2 regions of the Ornithinibacillus sp. 4-3 genome follow, and region 2 is predicted to be linked to the other one. Evidence: a T-box and tRNA genes for the amino acid it is inferred to sense, from the RefSeq annotation. Region 2 holds a T-box; the other holds one or more tRNA genes.

Region 1 (8,971 bases), 210 kb from region 2:
AGAAGGAGCAATTGATCTTCATGCAGCGCTGCCAGTATTATTCGGAGATAATATTGGAACAACAATGACCGCAGTGCTTGCTGCAATTGGGACAAGTGTAGCTGCTAAACGAGCGGCTTTGACACATGTTATTTTTAATCTGCTAGGAACAGTGATTTTTCTTATCTTTTTAGATTTCTTTACTACATATGTAGCATATTTACAGGCTAGTTTTAATCTAAATCCACAAATGACAATTGCCTTTGCTCATGGTAGTTTCAATACGTTTAATACATTTATTCAATTACCATTAATTGGTGTACTCGCATGGATAGTAACTAAGTTAATTCCAGGTGAAGCAATTATTGTAGATTATGAAGCGAAGCATTTAGATCCTATTTTTATTCAACGTTCGCCAACAGTAGCTTTATCACAAGCTAAATCAGAAGTGATTCGGATGGGGGATATTGCGTGCAAAGGCCTTGATGAAACTTACTTATTTTTAACAACGAAACAACCTCATCACGCAACTACAGCAATGAAAATAGAAGGTGCTTTAAATCATTTAGATAAGGAAATTACAAAATATTTAATTGACATATCATCTAAAACAATGTCTGAGGTAGAAAGTGCAGAGCATACAAGTTTAATGGATACCATTCGCGATATAGAAAGAATAGGAGATCATTTTGAAAATATCATCGAAACGATTGAATACCAAGTGACCAATAAAGTTCAATTACCAGAAGAGGCTTTAGAAGATATTAATAATATGTTTGACTTAGCATTATTGAATGTAAGACAGTCGATTTATGCATTAAATCATATAGATAAAGAAGAAGCATTAACCGTTTTACAAAGAGAAAATCTGATTAATCAAATGGAACAAAAATTCCGTAAAAAACACATCATTCGTATGAACGAAGGAATAAGTGATGCAACAGCAGGTATGATTTTTGTTGATATTGTCAATGATTTAGAAAGAATTGCTGATCATGCTGTTAATATTGCAGAAGAAGTATTAAGAAAATAATAGAAGAGTCCTTTTGAACATGTATTAGAATGAAAAAGAGGTGGGGAAACTCGCCTTTTTTCTTCTTCTAAATAGTTTAGTTATCAGGTTTTGGGATACTCTAGAGAAGAGAAATAATTTATTTGTGCTTTTAAAAATTAATTCTAATAAAACATATTGCCATTTCAATTCTGTGATGATATAGTTATATTTGTTGTCGAACTTGCGCAATAACCATAACTTACATAATAAGAAAGTTATTAGGAAGTAAAATATTGACATAGATTATTCCCTATGTTATATTAAAAAAGTCGCAATTATTAAATAACGACAAAAAAATTAGTATAATTCCACAGTAGCTCAGTGGTAGAGCTATCGGCTGTTAACCGATCGGTCGTAGGTTCGAATCCTACCTGTGGAGCCTTTGGCGGTGTAGCTCAGCTGGCGAGAGCGTACGGTTCATACCCGTAAGGTCGGGGGTTCGATCCCCTCCGCCGCTACCATTTTTTTGAATTAAATTTTCGCATAGATGCTACATGCTTGTAAATAGCTGGGATGCGGATTCGAAACTTATAGGAAGGAAGATTTCCTATTTGTAAAGGGACCCTTAGCTCAGTTGGTCAGAGCGATCGGCTCATAACCGATTGGTCGCAGGTTCGAATCCTACCTGTGGAGCCTTTGGCGGTGTAGCTCAGCTGGCGAGAGCGTACGGTTCATACCCGTAAGGTCGGGGGTTCGATCCCCTCCGCCGCTACCATTTTTTTGAATTAAATTTTCGCATAGATGCTACATGCTTGTAAATAGCTGGGATGCGGATTCGAAACTTATAGGAAGGAAGATTTCCTATTTGTAAAGGGACCCTTAGCTCAGTTGGTCAGAGCGATCGGCTCATAACCGATTGGTCGCAGGTTCGAGTCCTGCAGGGTCCACCATTTAGCATACGGAGGAATACCCAAGTCTGGTTGAAGGGGTCGGTCTTGAAAACCGAAAGGGGTGTCAAAGCCCGCGGGGGTTCGAATCCCTCTTCCTCCTCCATTTTTTTATTTTTACATAGAATTTTTAGATTAATTGAGATATAAATCTACATATAATAAATGGCTCGGTAGCTCAATCGGTAGAGCATGCCGTACACTTCATCGAAACCTCTTCTATATGCAGGCATGCGAGGAGTGCGACATCATCGAAATAGCTTGCAACACGACGAGCAAAGGAAGCACCATTGAATAAACTTCGAAACCAATTTTGGAGCTAGATGCAAATATAAAATTACATATAATAATGGCTCGGTAGCTCAGTCGGTAGAGCAAAGGACTGAAAATCCTTGTGTCGGCGGTTCGATTCCGTCCCGAGCCACCATTTGATAAACAAGCATATTATGGGTAGCTTGTTTTTATTTTGCTTAAAAATATCTAATAGATCCATTTCATAGATTTAAATTAAGATTTTAATTAAATGTTATACGTTTAAGGGGAATGGATTTTGGGAATGTACATACTATAACAAGAGGGTAGGTTAATCATTACCTAAAGCTAAAAATTTGCATGAACCTTCCAGTTTTGGTAATGTTAACTATAGAAAGTAATGAACTTTCATTAAATTAAAATAATAAAGGGAGATGTTCTAAATATGGCAAAGTTTGAATTACCAGAATTACCTTATGCATACGATGCATTAGAACCTACAATCGATAAGGAAACAATGAATATCCATCATACAAAACATCACAACACGTATGTAACTAATTTGAACAATGCGTTAGAGGGGCATGCAGATTTACAAGATAAGTCTTTAGAAGACTTACTTACAAATCTAAATAGCTTACCTGAAAGCGTTCAAACAGCAGTGCGTAATAATGGTGGGGGACATGCTAACCATAGCTTATTTTGGAATACATTATCTCCAAATGGTGGAGGAAATCCATCAGGTGAATTAGCTGATAAAATCAATGAAAAATTTGGTAGCTTTGACAAGTTCAAAGAAGATTTTGAAGCGGCAGCAGCAGGTCGTTTTGGATCAGGTTGGGCATGGCTTGTAGTAAATAATGGTGAATTAGAAATTACAAGTACTCCAAACCAAGACAACCCAGTTATGGAAGGTAAAACTCCATTATTCGGTTTAGATGTTTGGGAGCATGCTTACTATCTAAACTATCAAAACAGACGTCCTGATTACGCTAAAGCAATCTGGAATGTAGTAGATTGGGATGCAGTAGCGAAAAATTACGAAGCAGCAAAATAATTGTTTAACATATATATAGGACACATGGATAATTATCCATGTGTTCTTTTTATTTTGAAAGAAAATAATAGGAAACAGTAGCATATCATAGGCTAGATGTTATAATAGTTAGAGATTATTTCATAAACGGGGAGATAGATAAATGAAGAAAAAGAAAAAAAGAGCACAACTTCCCTTTCGATTAAACTTATTATTTTTTGTAGTGTTTTTGATGTTTTCTATTTTGATTATTCAATTAGGGATTGTGCAGATTTTAAATGGTGAATCCTATCAAACAGAAATAGATCGAACGATTCAGGATGTAACAAAAATTCCTGTTCCAAGAGGTAAGGTTTTTGATCGGAATCATAATGTAGTTGTTGATAATAAGCCAATGTATTCCATCACATATACACCACAAAAAGGTGTTCAAGCTAAAGATAAATTAGAAGTAGCTGAAAAATTAGCAGAGTTTATTTCTATGGATGATGAAAAACGTATTGATGCTATTACACCACGTAATAAAAGAGAATATTGGTATTTGAAAAATGAAGAAGAAGCTGTTAAGAGATTATCTGAAGAAGAGGCAGCAGATTTAAAAAATGCGGAACAATATAATTTAATATTAGAACGAATAACGGATGAAGAAATAGAAGGCTTTACGGATGAAGAATTAGAGGTTATTGCGATTAAAAGAGAGTTAGACAAGGCATCTGCATTAACACCACAAATTGTTAAAAATGAAGATGTAACTCCCGAAGAATATGCAATGATTGCTGAGCATTTAAGTGATCTACCAGGAATTAATGCGACAACGGATTGGGATCGAGTATATCCATATGAAGATGTTTTCAATAGCTTCCTTGGTTCGATTACATCCCAAGAACAAGGAATCTTAGCAGAAAGAGAACAATATTATTTAGCAAGAGGATACAGCCGTAATGATCGAGTAGGTAGAAGTGGCTTAGAAGAGCAATACGAAGATGTTTTAAGAGGACGTAAGGAACAAATTGAATATACAACAAGTAAATCCGGTACAGTGATTGATTCTACTGTCATCGTTCCAGGTGAACGAGGAAAAGATTTAATCTTAACAGTCGATATGGACTTCCAAGCAGAAGTGGATGAGATTGTTGGAGACGAATTAAGCAAAATTATTCGAGCTCATCCATATGCGAACAGACATATGGAAGATGCGCTTGCTGTTGTAATGAATCCGAAAACTGGTGAAATTTTGGCAATGTCTGGCCAACATTATAATCGAGAAACAGGGGAAGTGGAAAATGCCGCTTTTAAAACGATTTATGATGCACATCGTCCAGGCTCATCAGTCAAGGGAGCGACAATTTTAGCCGGCTATGAATCTGGTGTTATTGTACCTGGGCAAAGCTTTAACGATCAGAAAATGAAAATTAGAGGAACACCAGCAAAAGGATCATATAACAATTTAGGTTGGGTCAATGATTATGATGCACTAAGAAGATCCTCAAACGTCTATATGTTTTATATTGCATTACGAATGGGTGGAGAATACAATTATAGTTATGATAAAGCAGTAGACTTTGACCCAGCGGCGTTTCAAGAGATGCGTAATTACTTCCATCAATTTGGTTTAGGTGTGAAAACAGGAATTGATTTTCCATTTGAATCTACAGGATATGTTGGCAATGAAAGAAAAGCCGGTTTATTAATGGACTATGCGATTGGGCAGTATGATACATTTACGACATTACAACTAGCGCAATATGTTTCAACAATCGCAAATGATGGCTACCGGGTTAAACCACATTTAGTGCAAGAAATTCGTAACCCAGTTCCATATGAAGATACTTTAGGATCCGTTTATCGTAGACAGGAAACAGAGGTATTAAATCGGATTGATATGGATAATTCAGAAATTCGCCGTGTACAAGAGGGATTTCGTCAGGTTTTTAATGCTAGTGGCGGAACAGCGAGAACACACTGGGGTAATAATCCACATCAGGTAGCAGGAAAAACAGGAACAGCTGAAAATGAGGTTTTTGTAGATGGTGTAAAATACGATACAGAGAATTTAAGCTTAGTAGGCTATGCTCCGTATAATGATCCAGAAGTTGCTTTTGCGATTATTGTTCCAAATATCGGAAAAAATTCTGGAGATAGTGTAAACCACAAAATTGGTAAAAGAATTATGGATGCCTACTTTGACTCAAAAGAACACGAAAATGAAGATGAAGAATAAAAATACAGCCATGATAAAAGGGAAATTTCCTTTTATCATGGCTGTTCTTTAATTAAGGTCTTCTATTTTTAGTGATAACAACAGCTATTTCTTCATCGGTCATTTGATCTGTTAATTCATGTTCACCTAATTGAATGTATGTTGCATAACCTTCATCTTCTATAAATCTGTTAAATGCTGATGCATCATCAATAATATCATTGTCTTCAAGAATTTGACTGATTTCTGGGCTTAGCATACCAGATTTAACATTAAGCTTGAACTTTTTAGGTTCCTCTTTTTTCTCTTCTTCTTTTTTCTTTTCTTCTTTTTTCTTTTCTTCTTTTTCTTCGTCTTCTTTAGCAGCATCTTCATCTTTATTTTCTTCTTCTGTATCTTGGTTTTCGTCATTTGCTTCATCTTCTGCTTTTTCATCGTTACCATTTTTATTCACGGTCATAGAGATGTAATCATCTTCCGAAATAACACGATAACCTTCTTTTTGAGCAGCAGCAACAAGCTCATCATAGCTTAATTCTTCTGCTGTCTCTGCTGTATCATCTATAAAGAAATTGGCAATTAAAAAGACGAAACAAGCTGTGATTATCCCAATTCCAAAAAAACTGATAGGCTGTTTCATATTATCCTCCTTACTTACTGTTTTTCAAGATGGCTTGTACATCATTTGGACTTAAATCTGTACGTTGTGCAATATCTTCAATAGAGTATCCTTGTAAATTTAGATGGACTACTTTTTGAATGAGCAATGGCTTTTTTTCTACATTCGATGTCTCATTCGACGTCGGTAAATTTTCTGTAAGTAGTTCCTCTTCTAAAACTTTGATTTTTTTATTTAATTGGTAAGTGTCTTGCATTGCGGAAATAGAAACTTGCTCAATTTGTTTCTCGAGTTCAGCATATCTGTCGTTGAGAAACAAAGATATGATAATGAGCACAACTGCAACACTCAGTAATGAAATAACTACTATCGTCATCGTCTAACCCCCAAACTGTTCATCAATATTAGTTATATCATAAAAAGCTAGAAGTATAAACACGCAAATATTAAAATCTAGTATCAATTTTATTATATTTAAGCTTTATACTGTAATGTAGAGGATAAGCGAAAAAATCTAATCCATTTGCAATATAAAAATTAGTACTGCTATAATTAATATATTATATCAAAGAGGTGATTGTTATTTCTACAAATGATAGTCAAGTATTTTTAAATGCAAATATTGATCAGATTAAAAAAGATTTACTGAAGTTAGTGCAAGCAGAATCTCCTAGTAAAGACATAGAAAAATTAAATCAATGTCGTGAAGTTATTCAGCAAATGATGAAAGAGAAATTCAATGATTTATTTAAAGTAACAACGTATACCGATGAAGAGTATGGAACACATCTATTGTATGAATTAAATGAATCTAATCAGAAAGCACGTATTTTATTTTTATCTCATTATGATACGGTTTGGAATGTTGGAGATTTAGAGATTAAAGAAGATGGAAATAAAATTTATGGACCAGGAATTTTCGATATGAAATCTGGTTTACTTTCTTCTGTCTGGGCAATTGCTACCTTGTTGGAAGAAGGGGAGTTACCAATTGAGCCAGTGTTCTTATTTACATCTGATGAAGAGCTAGGAAGTGCAACGTCTCGTCCGCTCATCGAAGAAGTGGCACAGACTTGTGATGCAGCGTTTATTCTAGAACCACCACAAGCAACAACTAACGCGTTAAAAACAGAACGTAAAGGTGTAGGTAGATATACAGTTATCGCACATGGAAAGAGTGCACATGCTGGAAACCATCATGAGGATGGCGTGAATGCAATTAATGAAATTGCTAGAATAGTAACGAAGGTAGCTGATTTAACGGATTATGCTGTAGGTACAACAGTGAATGTTGGACAAATTACTGGTGGTACAAAAACAAATGTAGTTCCAGAAAAAGCTCAAATTGAAATTGATTTTCGAGTGAAAACACAAACAGAAGCTGATCGTATTCAAGCATTTATGAATGCACTAGTTCCAGAAGATAAGCATATTAAATTAGAAATTGAGGGAGGACTAAACCGTCCACCACTTGAGAAAACACCTGAGAATGAAAAATTATTTAAATTAGCAGAAACAGCAGCTGAAAAGCTAGGTATTGAAATCTCTGCTTCTGCTGTAGGTGGAGGTAGTGATGGTAATTTCACTTCTGCCATTGGAGTTCCTACATTAGATGGTTTAGGTATTCCTGGTGATGGTGCACATGCTAGAATAGAACATATTCTATTTGATCAGTTTGTTGATCGTTGTGCATTGGTTGCAGAAGTGTGTAAAGCTTTTGCAGCAAAAAACAATTAAAAGATAGACTTGATTGTTCGAAGTAATCTGCTATAATAAATTAGTCGAAAACTTTAGTTTGTATAGTTTGGAGGGAAAATCATGCGCGTAAACATTACACTAGCTTGTACGGAAACTGGTGATCGTAACTATATTACTACAAAAAACAAACGTACGAATCCTGAACGTATTGAATTAATGAAATATAGTCCTCGTTTGAAAAAACATACATTACATCGCGAAACTAAATAAATGTTCGGTAAACTCTTATCATTTTGTGATAGGAGTTTTATTGTATTATCAAAGGAAATAAGGTAGAGGAGATGTACTAAGGTGGACAAAAAACAATTAAGAAAGCAAATGATTAGTACCTTATTAGAACAAGCTCAAGATGAGAAACTGTTAATTGAACAAACTTTACAGAATACTCTATTCAATTCCTTATTATGGGAAAATGCGAAGTCTATTGGGATTACCATCTCACAAGGAATGGAATGGGATACAAGACCAATTATTGAAGCGGCATGGAGAGCAGGGAAGTCTGTATGTGTACCAAAATGTGATCCCAAGAGCAAAGAGCTTACCTTTTATACATTTGAATCTTATGATCAATTAGAATCCGTATATTTCAATTTATTAGAACCAAAACCAGTGAAAGAAAATAGGCTTGCCAAAGACCAAATAGATTTACTGTTTGTTCCTGGATTAATATTTGATGAAGATGGCTATCGAATAGGGTTTGGTGGAGGATTTTATGATCGATTCTTAGTTGACTTTCCAAATAAAACGATTTCATTAATAAGTCATAAACAGCTTATTGATGCTGTTCCTAAGGAAAAATATGATATTTCTGTTCAGCATATCATTACAGAACGTGGCTTTGTGAAGTAAGAGGAGTTGGAAGCGCGATGGAACGGTACTCTCGACAAGTTTTATTTCCATTTATCGGAGAGAGCGGACAAAATAAATTAAAGAACAGTGCAGTCCTTGTTGTGGGAATAGGGGCGCTAGGTACAGTATCCTGCAATCACCTTGCTCGAGCAGGGGTTGGGAAGATACGCATGATTGATCGTGATTATGTGGAATTTAGTAATTTACAAAGACAGATGCTATTTGAAGAAGAAGATGCTCAAGAATACTTACCAAAAGTAATTGCAGCCAAAAATAAATTAGAAAAAATAAATTCTGAGATTGAAATAGAAGCAATCATTGGTAATGTAACCAATGA
Region 2 (8,971 bases):
CTCTTGAAAAACGAATAATAGATGGGATTTCTAATAAAGCAGCTTCTATTTTTTCTGCTAATGATAGCATAATCGCAGCAGGAATACGTTCAGGACGTTGATTAAGTTCATTGATTGCTTTTAATATATTTTTTACTGTTGTTTTACCAAACCCAGGCAATTGTTCTAATGATTCATTTGTGCAAGCTTCTTTCAAGGAAGCAATATCAATAATATTTAATTCCTGATATAGCTTAGCAATTCTCTTTCCACCTAATCCGGGAATGTGCAATAAATCCAATAAGCTGACTGGAATCTCACTTTCTAATTCTGTTAGAGTAACTGAATTACCTGTTTCGATAAATTCTGATATGACCGCATTTGTTCCCTTACCAATTCCTTTAATTTGTCCAAAATCATCTATCTCACCTAAGGAGCGTTCATCTCGCTCAATCGCTTGAGCCGCCTTACGATACGCAGAAACTCGGAAATTGCTTTCTCCCTTTATTTCTAAATATAACGCGATTTTTTCTAATAATTGAATGATATCTTTTTTATTCATGAATTTCCCTACTTTCTTACCGTTCGATGTTAAACCAAAAGCTTAAATTTTTACTACCATTAAGAAAAAGGTCTGTGTTCATCAAAGACATATGATATTTCATATACCTCAAAAAACCAGACCATTATCTTTTTCTTATTATTTTTTCATTATTTCATCGCCAGTTAGAGAAAACCATAATTCTGATATTTTTTCAGATAAGTATGGTGTCTCTTCAATGATGCGTAAAGCAATAGACGAATCATTAATCCATGTTTGTGCAAATTCAAATGGTGCTAATGCTAAAATAAATAAAATGAAGAAAAGGATAGCATATACTTCAACAAATCCAAGTATAGCTCCTCCTATTCTATTCACTAAACCAATAACTGGTAGTGATGCTACAAAATCTAACATGGAGGCAATAATTTGCAAGACAATCTTTGTTGCAAAAAAGATAGCTACAAAGGAAATCCCATTATAAAATCCTTCCTCCACTGGAATATTTTGCACAAATGCTGCCCATGTACTGTCCCCTGATAAATCTGGATATGGAACCCAGAGTGTTAAATAAGGAGCAAGACGATCGTAATACATTGTTGCAACAATGAACGCAACAATAAAACCAACTAAATGAAATACCTGTAGGACAAAACCACGCTTTAATCCCATTAGTATTCCAAAAATTAGTAATACATATATGATAAGACTTAACATATTTATTGTTCCTCTTTCTCATTTTCATTCATGGAGCGTTCTAATTCCATGTATTTTTCTTGTAATTTCAAATAATCATTCATCGTATTAACTGCAGTAAGTACCGCTAATCTAGCTGTATCTAATTTATTATTCATTTTTTGTAATTCACGCATTTTCTGATCAACAGATTCAGCGACTAATTCAACATGACTTTTAGCTTCATGACCAACTATTGTATACGATTTATGAAAAATCTCAACAGTTATTTTATTCTTGTCATTTGCAGTCATTGGGATTCCTCCTGCCTGATTCATAAAGTGTGACGACAATTAACGACACTCATTTTATTATTTTAACAGAATATGATTAATTAGGAAACAATCCAAGATATAAAAAGCATTTAACTTTTGAAAAAGCTCTGCTATAGTTGAGGAAGGGAAAGGATGGAAGATATTATGGCGTCTTATACAATAAGCTGTTCTATGGACGAGATTGAGAAAATGAAGAAAACTTATCAGCCGCATTTGGTTACACCACCGAATGGAGCTGTTTTTAGTGCAAAGCTTCCTGGCGCAGTTATCACCGCATATCATTCAGGAAAAGTACTTTTTCAAGGAAAAAATCCTAGTGCAGAATGGAAGAAATGGGAAGGCCAACCATTAAATAGCCAAAATTCTTCTAAGAAACCAGAGAGAGCACCTCATCATTATCTACCTTCAGTTTCATTATTTACAGCTGATCATATTGGTTCAGATGAATCAGGAACTGGAGATTATTTTGGGCCAATTACGGTTGCTAGTGCTTATGTTACTAAAGAACAAATTCCACTTTTAAAAGAAATCGGTATTGCTGACTCAAAAAAATTAACAGATGAAAAAATCAAACTGCTTTCTCAACAGCTAATGCAAATACAAATTCCTTACGCATTACTCGTTTTGCATAATGAAAAATATAATAAGCTACAAGCACAGGGCTGGTCACAAGGAAAAATGAAAACAATGCTTCATCATCATGCTATTCAAATCTTATTAAAAAAGATCGCAGGATCTAGCTATGATGGAATATTAATTGATCAATTCTGTGAACCACATGTCTATCAAAAGCACTTACGAAGTGAACATGCTACACTTCCTGCTAAAACATTTTTCAGAACAAAAGCAGAGGATTTCTCTTTAGCTGTAGCAGCAGCCTCTATTCTTGCTCGAGTTAGCTTTATTAATGAAATGGATAAGCTTTCTGAAAAGGTAGGCTTTCCATTGCTTAAAGGAGCTTCTAAGCAGGTTGATCAATTAGCAGCAAAAATCATTAAAAATAAAGGGATAACTACCTTACAGCAATGCGCAAAATTTCATTTCGCTAATACAGAAAAAGCAAAGAATTATTTAACATAAAAAAATCAGAAGCAAGGGTAATTAGCTCCCTTGCTTCTGATTTTTAATAACTACTTCTTCTTTATGAACGAACATAAGCAGAAAATGCTTCATTAACCTTCGCTATAATATCCTGATAAACTGCTTCAACTTCCTCATCTGTTAATGTGTGTTCAGGGTGCTGGAAGTGTAAGCTGTATGCAATGGACTTCTTATCTTCTGGTAAGTTTTCACCTGTGTATACATCAAAGATTTCCACTTGCTTCACAATAGAAGCTCCATTCTCTTCGATTACAGCTTTGATCGCCCCTGCTTCTACATCCTGATCCATTACAAATGCAATATCACGAGTTACAGATGGATATCTTGGAATCGCATCATAGCTTGGTTCAATCTCTACTTTTTCCAAAATGCTTTCTAAATTAATATCGAAAACATACGTATCCTTTAAGTCTAGGTTTTTTGCAAGCTGTGGATGTACTTGCCCAACAAATCCAACTACTTCTTCCCCAATATGCAATGTTGCACATCTACCTGGATGCATATCTTTCACCTGTGATTGCTTATACGTAACAGAAAGATCTAAATACTGGAATAGTCCATCAACAATTCCCTTTGCTACATAGAAATCAACTTTTTTATTATTCTGTTGCCATTTATGATCTATCCATGTACCAGTCAATACTCCAGCAGCGCGTAAATTTTCATCAGGTTGAGTTGTTAACGTTTCTTCTTGTGAAAGGAACACAGAACCTACTTCATATAACGCAACATTTGAATGCTTACGTGCATGATTATAAGACGTAGAGCCTAATAATTCAGGTAATAGACTTACACGTAAATATTTATGATCCTCACTCATTGGCATTAACAAGGAAACAGGATTTGTATCAAGCTCAGCTATTTCCGGGCTAATTAATTTATCCACAAAATCTGCTTTTGTTAATGAATAAGTAATGGTTTCCATCAAGCCTACACCTTGTAAATAGTTCTTTACCTTACGCTTTAACAGTTGACGATTTGTCAAACCACCTGGGCGTGAGGAACTTGTAGGTAAAGTATATGGTAAATTATCATAACCATGGATACGAGCAATTTCTTCTAACATATCTTCAAAAATAGAAATATCTCCACGACGTGTTGGGATACTTACCTGAAATTGCTCTGCGTCACGTTTATACGCAAATTGTAATTTCGTTAAGATTTTTTCAATTTCTTCTGAAGAAATATCTGTACCTAAACGTTTATTTACTTCTCCTTTTTCGATCTCAATCGACTTTTCAGAACGATCTAACTGATCAAAAACAGCAGGTTCAGCTAAAACTACGCCATTTGCATATTTCTGCAGAAGTTGACATGCACGAATTCCTGCACGATAAACGCGATCTGGGTCTACCCCTTTTTCAAGGCGTGTACTTGCCTCACTACGAATACCAGTCAGTTGTGCATTTTTACGTACTGTAGCAGGATCAAAATACGCCGCTTCCAGTAATATTGTTTTGGTTTGATCATTTACTTCTGTATTCGCTCCACCCATTACTCCAGCTAATGCAACAGGTACTTCTCCATCTGTAATAACTAAGTTATCTGTTGTTAATGTTCTTTCTTTATCATCTAAAGTAATAATTTTTTCATTCTCTGTAGCTAAACGAACCACAATCTTATCTGTTTGTAATAAATCAAAATCGAATGCATGAAGCGGCTGACCATATTCCATTAATACATAGTTTGTAATATCCACCACATTATTAATTGGACGAATACCAGCAGCCATTAAATAATTACGAAGCCATAATGGTGATTCCTTAATCTCTAAATCCTTGATTAGAAAACCAGCATAGTATGGTGCTAAATCTGGAACATCTACGCCAATGGATACACGATCCACCGCTTTTTCCTCAGCAGTTTCTAATGTTTCATCAGGAAACGTAATTGGTTTATTAATGATGGCAGAAACTTCATGTGCTACACCAAACATACTTAAACAATCCGAACGATTTGGTGTTAAATCAAATTCTAGAATTGCATCATCTAAGTTTAGTAAAGAAGTTACCTCTTGCCCTATTTCTGTATCCTCTGGGAAAACAAAAATTCCTTTCGCATACTCTGTTTGAATAAATTCTTCACTAATTCCAAGCTCTTGTAAAGAACAAATCATTCCATTTGATTCCACACCACGTAATTTCACTTTTTTAATTTTGAAATTACCTGGTAGTACTGCTCCTGGAGTTGCTACAGCTACCTTCTGTCCTGCCGCAATATTAGGTGCTCCACAAATAATTTGTAATTGCTCTTCACCAATATCTACCTGACAAAGATTTAATTTATCTGCATTTGGGTGTTTCTCACAAGACACTACATGCCCTACTACAACACCTTTACTTTTTTCTGCAACATATTTAATTCCGTCTACTTCGATACCAGATTTTGTAATTAATTCACTTAATTCTTCTGGTGTATGTGAACCAACATCAATATAATTTTTCAACCAATTTAATGATACTAACACGATCTTCCTACCTCCTTATGCCTTATGGTACTGTTTTAAAAATCTAATATCATTTGTATAGAATTGACGGATATCATCGATCCCGTATTTTAGCATTGCAATTCGGTCTGGTCCCATTCCAAAAGCAAACCCACTATATACCTTAGTATCATAGCCTGCCATCTCTAAAACCTTTGGATGTACCATGCCTGCTCCTAAAATTTCAATCCAACCTGTTCCTTTACATACAGAGCATCCTTTTCCATTACACACTTTACATGATATATCCATTTCAACAGATGGCTCTGTGAATGGGAAAAAGCTTGGTCGTAAACGAATATCACGATCTTGCCCAAACATATGCTTCGCAAATTCTGTCAAAATTCCTTTTAAATCACTCATACGTACATTCTTATCTACATACAATCCTTCAATCTGGTTAAATTGATGAGAATGTGTTGCATCATCATTATCACGACGATACACTTTTCCTGGACAAATCATACGAACAGGTTGCTGTCCTTTATATGCTTGCATTGTACGAGCCTGAACAGGTGATGTATGTGTTCTTAATAATAATTCATTCGTAATATAGAAAGTGTCTTGCATATCACGAGCTGGATGACCTTTTGGTAAATTTAACGCTTCAAAATTATAATAATCTGTTTCTACCTCTGGACCTTCTCTTACTTCAAACCCTAGACCAATGAATAAATCTTCAATGTCTTCAATAATGGAAGTTAAAATATGAGGTCCTCCAAACTTCACAGGATAGCTTGGTAAAGTAACATCGATCGCCTCTTTTTGTAATTGTTCTTCTAGAGCAGCTTCCTCAAGCACTGTTTGCTTACCTTGAATAGCTCCTGAGATTTCTTCTCGGACATTGTTTGCTAATTCACCAATAACTGGGCGTTCCTCAGCCGATAATTTCCCCATCCCTCTTAACACGGTAGTAATAGAACCTTTTCTTCCTAGAAAGGCAACCTGAATCTCTTGTAATTCTTTTAATGTTTCTACTTCAGCCACTTTAGCTAAAGCTTCTTTTTGAATCTCTACCAACTGTTCCTTCAACTAGAAAACCTCCTTTTAAAAATAAAAAAACCCCTATCCCCAAAAAAGGGACGAGGTTAACATTCGCGGTACCACCCTTGTTAGTACAATTTATGTACTCAACTTCGCATTGATAATGGATTAATAATCCAGAACACCTTTATTGAAAAACATATAAATAGTCTTTCAAATCCTGGTGTCAGCTCCAGAGTGAATCATAACGATAACACAATAGAAATGCTTTCAGTCATGGCATCTCCTCCCTAAACTTGTTAACATACCGTTACTTTGTTCCTTCATTGCTTTTATATATTTGATTTCGTCGTGTCCATTATAAGAAATATCAATAGGGATTGCAAGTTAATTCTTAATATAATACATCAAAATCGCTGCAGCAATGCTAACATTTAACGATTCTGCTTTCCCATAAATCGGAATTTTAACTCCTTGATCAGCTAAATTCATCACATTTGAATTGATTCCTGCACCTTCATTACCGACAATTAAAGCCGTTTTTTCAGGAACGGCTAATTCTGTATAATGAACTGCATTCTCTAAAGTTGCAGCCCAAATCGCAAAATCATTTTGCTTCAGCTTCGTAATTTCCTCCTGCAAGTCTGCTTCGATTACGGGGATATGAAATAATGATCCCTGTGTTGCACGAATGACTTTTTCATTATACATATCAACAGTACCTTTGCCTAAAATAATAGTAGCAAATCCAGCAGCATCTGCTGTACGAATGATTGTCCCTAAATTTCCCGGGTCTTGAATTTCATCCACTAGTAGAACCTGATTCCCAGTGTAAGTATGATATTTTTTCATGCTTATAACTGCCGCAATTCCTTGTGGAGTGGTAGTTTGAGCAATTGTTTTAAATACAGACTCTGTTACAATTTCCACTGGAAAATTCTCACACCAGCTTGGAAGCGGTATGTTTTCTTGAAGAATAATTTCATGAATTTGCCAATTGCTTTTCCATGCTTCTTCAACTAAGTGAAAACCTTCAATAAGAAAACTACTTGTCTTTATTCGTTCTTTTTTTGTTTTTAATTTATTCCATTGTTTTACTTTTTGATTTTGAATCGATGTAATCATCTTTTCCATCCTATTCCATATATTATTCATTCATCATACATATTTTTATATACTTCGGTCAAACTATTAGAAGATATAGCTTTATCAGCTTTTTAAAAATCTATTAATGATATTGGAGGAATAAAATTGGATTTAAATATTCGTAAAGCAATTCTTGCTAACTTGTCTACAAACGATCATGAGCAACTGGAAGCTACAATTAAGGAAGCAATTCAATCAGGTGAAGAAAAGACATTACCTGGTTTAGGCTACCTATTTGAATTAATTTGGGCTGAATCAGACACAGAGCAGAGAAAAACGATGGTTGATTCTTTAGAACAAGGAATTAAAGAACAATTAACAAGTTAATTGAAGCTTGATTAATTTACTGATGCACAGTATGATATAAGTGCGAGGAAAACCAATGTTATAGCCTTTTCTAGAGGATTCTTCAGCATTTTGAAGAAGGAGTAAACCAATGCTTGTTAAAGATTATCAATCCATTATGCAATATCAAGCAATGTCTATTTTAAATTCGAATGCAGATTCATTTTCCATGCATTCTCCTATTGTTGATCTCTCATTTCAACAAATGCTTCAAGATAAAATCAATATGGCGATATGGAAAAATCAAATAGGCGAGCATAATGAGACTCCGAACTCGCATGTTTCTTATACTCCTACACCCTTAGATTTACCAACTACTGCACCTATTCCAAGTAATCCAATTGTTATGGAGCAGTTAACTAAACAATCTCAAATAAGTTCTGGGGATGTACCAAATACCCCTTTTAATAGTATTATTCAGGAAGCCGCTACTAAATATAATATAGATGAAAAATTAATTCATTCTGTTATTAAAACAGAATCAAATTATAATCCAAATGTGAAAAGCCATGCTGGTGCTGCCGGATTAATGCAATTGATGCCAGCTACTGCAAAATATTTAGGTGTTACTAATCGATATGATAATGCACAAAATATCGATGGTGGTACAAAATATTTGCGTGAAATGCTGGATCGTTATGACAACAATATTGAGCTTGCATTAGCAGCTTATAATGCTGGTCCAGGCAATGTAAATAAATATAATGGCATTCCACCATTTAAAGAAACTCAAAACTATGTAAAAAAAGTATTGAACCAATATTATGCCTAAAAAGAACAGAGCGTATGAAATTTCATCGCTCTGTTCTTTGATATTTTAAGCTAATATAAGTCTTTTTACTGTATCATAATCTAAACGTTTAATGACTTCCACAAATAGTTTCACTGCGTTTTCAAAATCATCTCGATGCAAAATAGCAGCATGTGAGTGAATATAACGTGTTGCAATCGTAATGGAGACAGATGGTACACCATTTGCAGTAAGATGAATCGTTCCCGAATCTGTTCCACCACCTGGTATAGAGCTGTATTGATAAGGAATTTCCTTCTCATCCGCCACTTCGATAACTAAATCACGAAGTCCTTTATGAGAAATTGCAGATGCATCATACAAAATGATTTGCGGTCCTTCTCCAAGCTTGCTATCAGCCTCTTTATCTGATACACCTGGCGTATCCCCTGCTACACCAACATCAACAGCAAAGGCAATATCTGGCTTGATTGCATGTGCTGATGTACGAGCACCACGAAGTCCTACTTCTTCTTGAACAGTACCTACCCCATATACTGTATTTGGATGCTGTTCGTCTTGTAGTCGTTTCAATACCTCAATTGCAATCGCACAACCAATTCGGTTATCCCAAGCCTTAGCTAATAACA

The links. A T-box is a leader RNA that pairs with one kind of tRNA and senses whether it is charged. The one in region 2 lies ahead of pheS (phenylalanine--tRNA ligase subunit alpha), so its partner is inferred to be a tRNA-Phe.
Region 1: it encodes a tRNA-Phe, which carries the amino acid that the T-box ahead of pheS (phenylalanine--tRNA ligase subunit alpha) is inferred to sense. The anticodon was not compared.

The regions. Positions count from the first base shown of each region.
Region 1 covers NZ_CP162599.1:2,022,414-2,031,384, reverse strand. Annotated here, with positions in the region: gene AB4Y30_RS10005 (Na/Pi cotransporter family protein) at 1-1,012, shown strand, start outside; tRNA gene AB4Y30_RS10000 (tRNA-Asn) at 1,341-1,412, shown strand; tRNA gene AB4Y30_RS09995 (tRNA-Met) at 1,418-1,494, shown strand; tRNA gene AB4Y30_RS09990 (tRNA-Met) at 1,601-1,659, shown strand; tRNA gene AB4Y30_RS09985 (tRNA-Met) at 1,672-1,748, shown strand; tRNA gene AB4Y30_RS09980 (tRNA-Ile) at 1,847-1,923, shown strand; tRNA gene AB4Y30_RS09975 (tRNA-Ser) at 1,934-2,026, shown strand; tRNA gene AB4Y30_RS09970 (tRNA-Phe) at 2,272-2,347, shown strand; gene AB4Y30_RS09965 (superoxide dismutase) at 2,618-3,229, shown strand; gene AB4Y30_RS09960 (peptidoglycan D,D-transpeptidase FtsI family protein) at 3,372-5,429, shown strand; gene AB4Y30_RS09955 (hypothetical protein) at 5,482-6,048, opposite strand; gene AB4Y30_RS09950 (hypothetical protein) at 6,059-6,403, opposite strand; gene AB4Y30_RS09945 (M20 family metallopeptidase) at 6,601-7,764, shown strand; gene rpmG (50S ribosomal protein L33) at 7,846-7,995, shown strand; gene AB4Y30_RS09935 (5-formyltetrahydrofolate cyclo-ligase) at 8,077-8,634, shown strand; gene AB4Y30_RS09930 (ThiF family adenylyltransferase) at 8,652-8,971, shown strand, end outside.
Region 2 covers NZ_CP162599.1:2,230,592-2,239,562, forward strand. Annotated here, with positions in the region: gene polX (DNA polymerase/3'-5' exonuclease PolX) at 1-541, opposite strand, end outside; gene AB4Y30_RS10965 (CvpA family protein) at 680-1,237, opposite strand; gene zapA (cell division protein ZapA) at 1,240-1,509, opposite strand; gene rnhC (ribonuclease HIII) at 1,663-2,610, shown strand; gene pheT (phenylalanine--tRNA ligase subunit beta) at 2,672-5,098, opposite strand; gene pheS (phenylalanine--tRNA ligase subunit alpha) at 5,114-6,148, opposite strand; T-box leader at 6,192-6,436, opposite strand; gene AB4Y30_RS10990 (TrmH family RNA methyltransferase) at 6,488-7,225, opposite strand; gene sspI (small acid-soluble spore protein SspI) at 7,352-7,573, shown strand; gene AB4Y30_RS11000 (lytic transglycosylase domain-containing protein) at 7,683-8,363, shown strand; gene AB4Y30_RS11005 (M42 family metallopeptidase) at 8,409-8,971, opposite strand, start outside.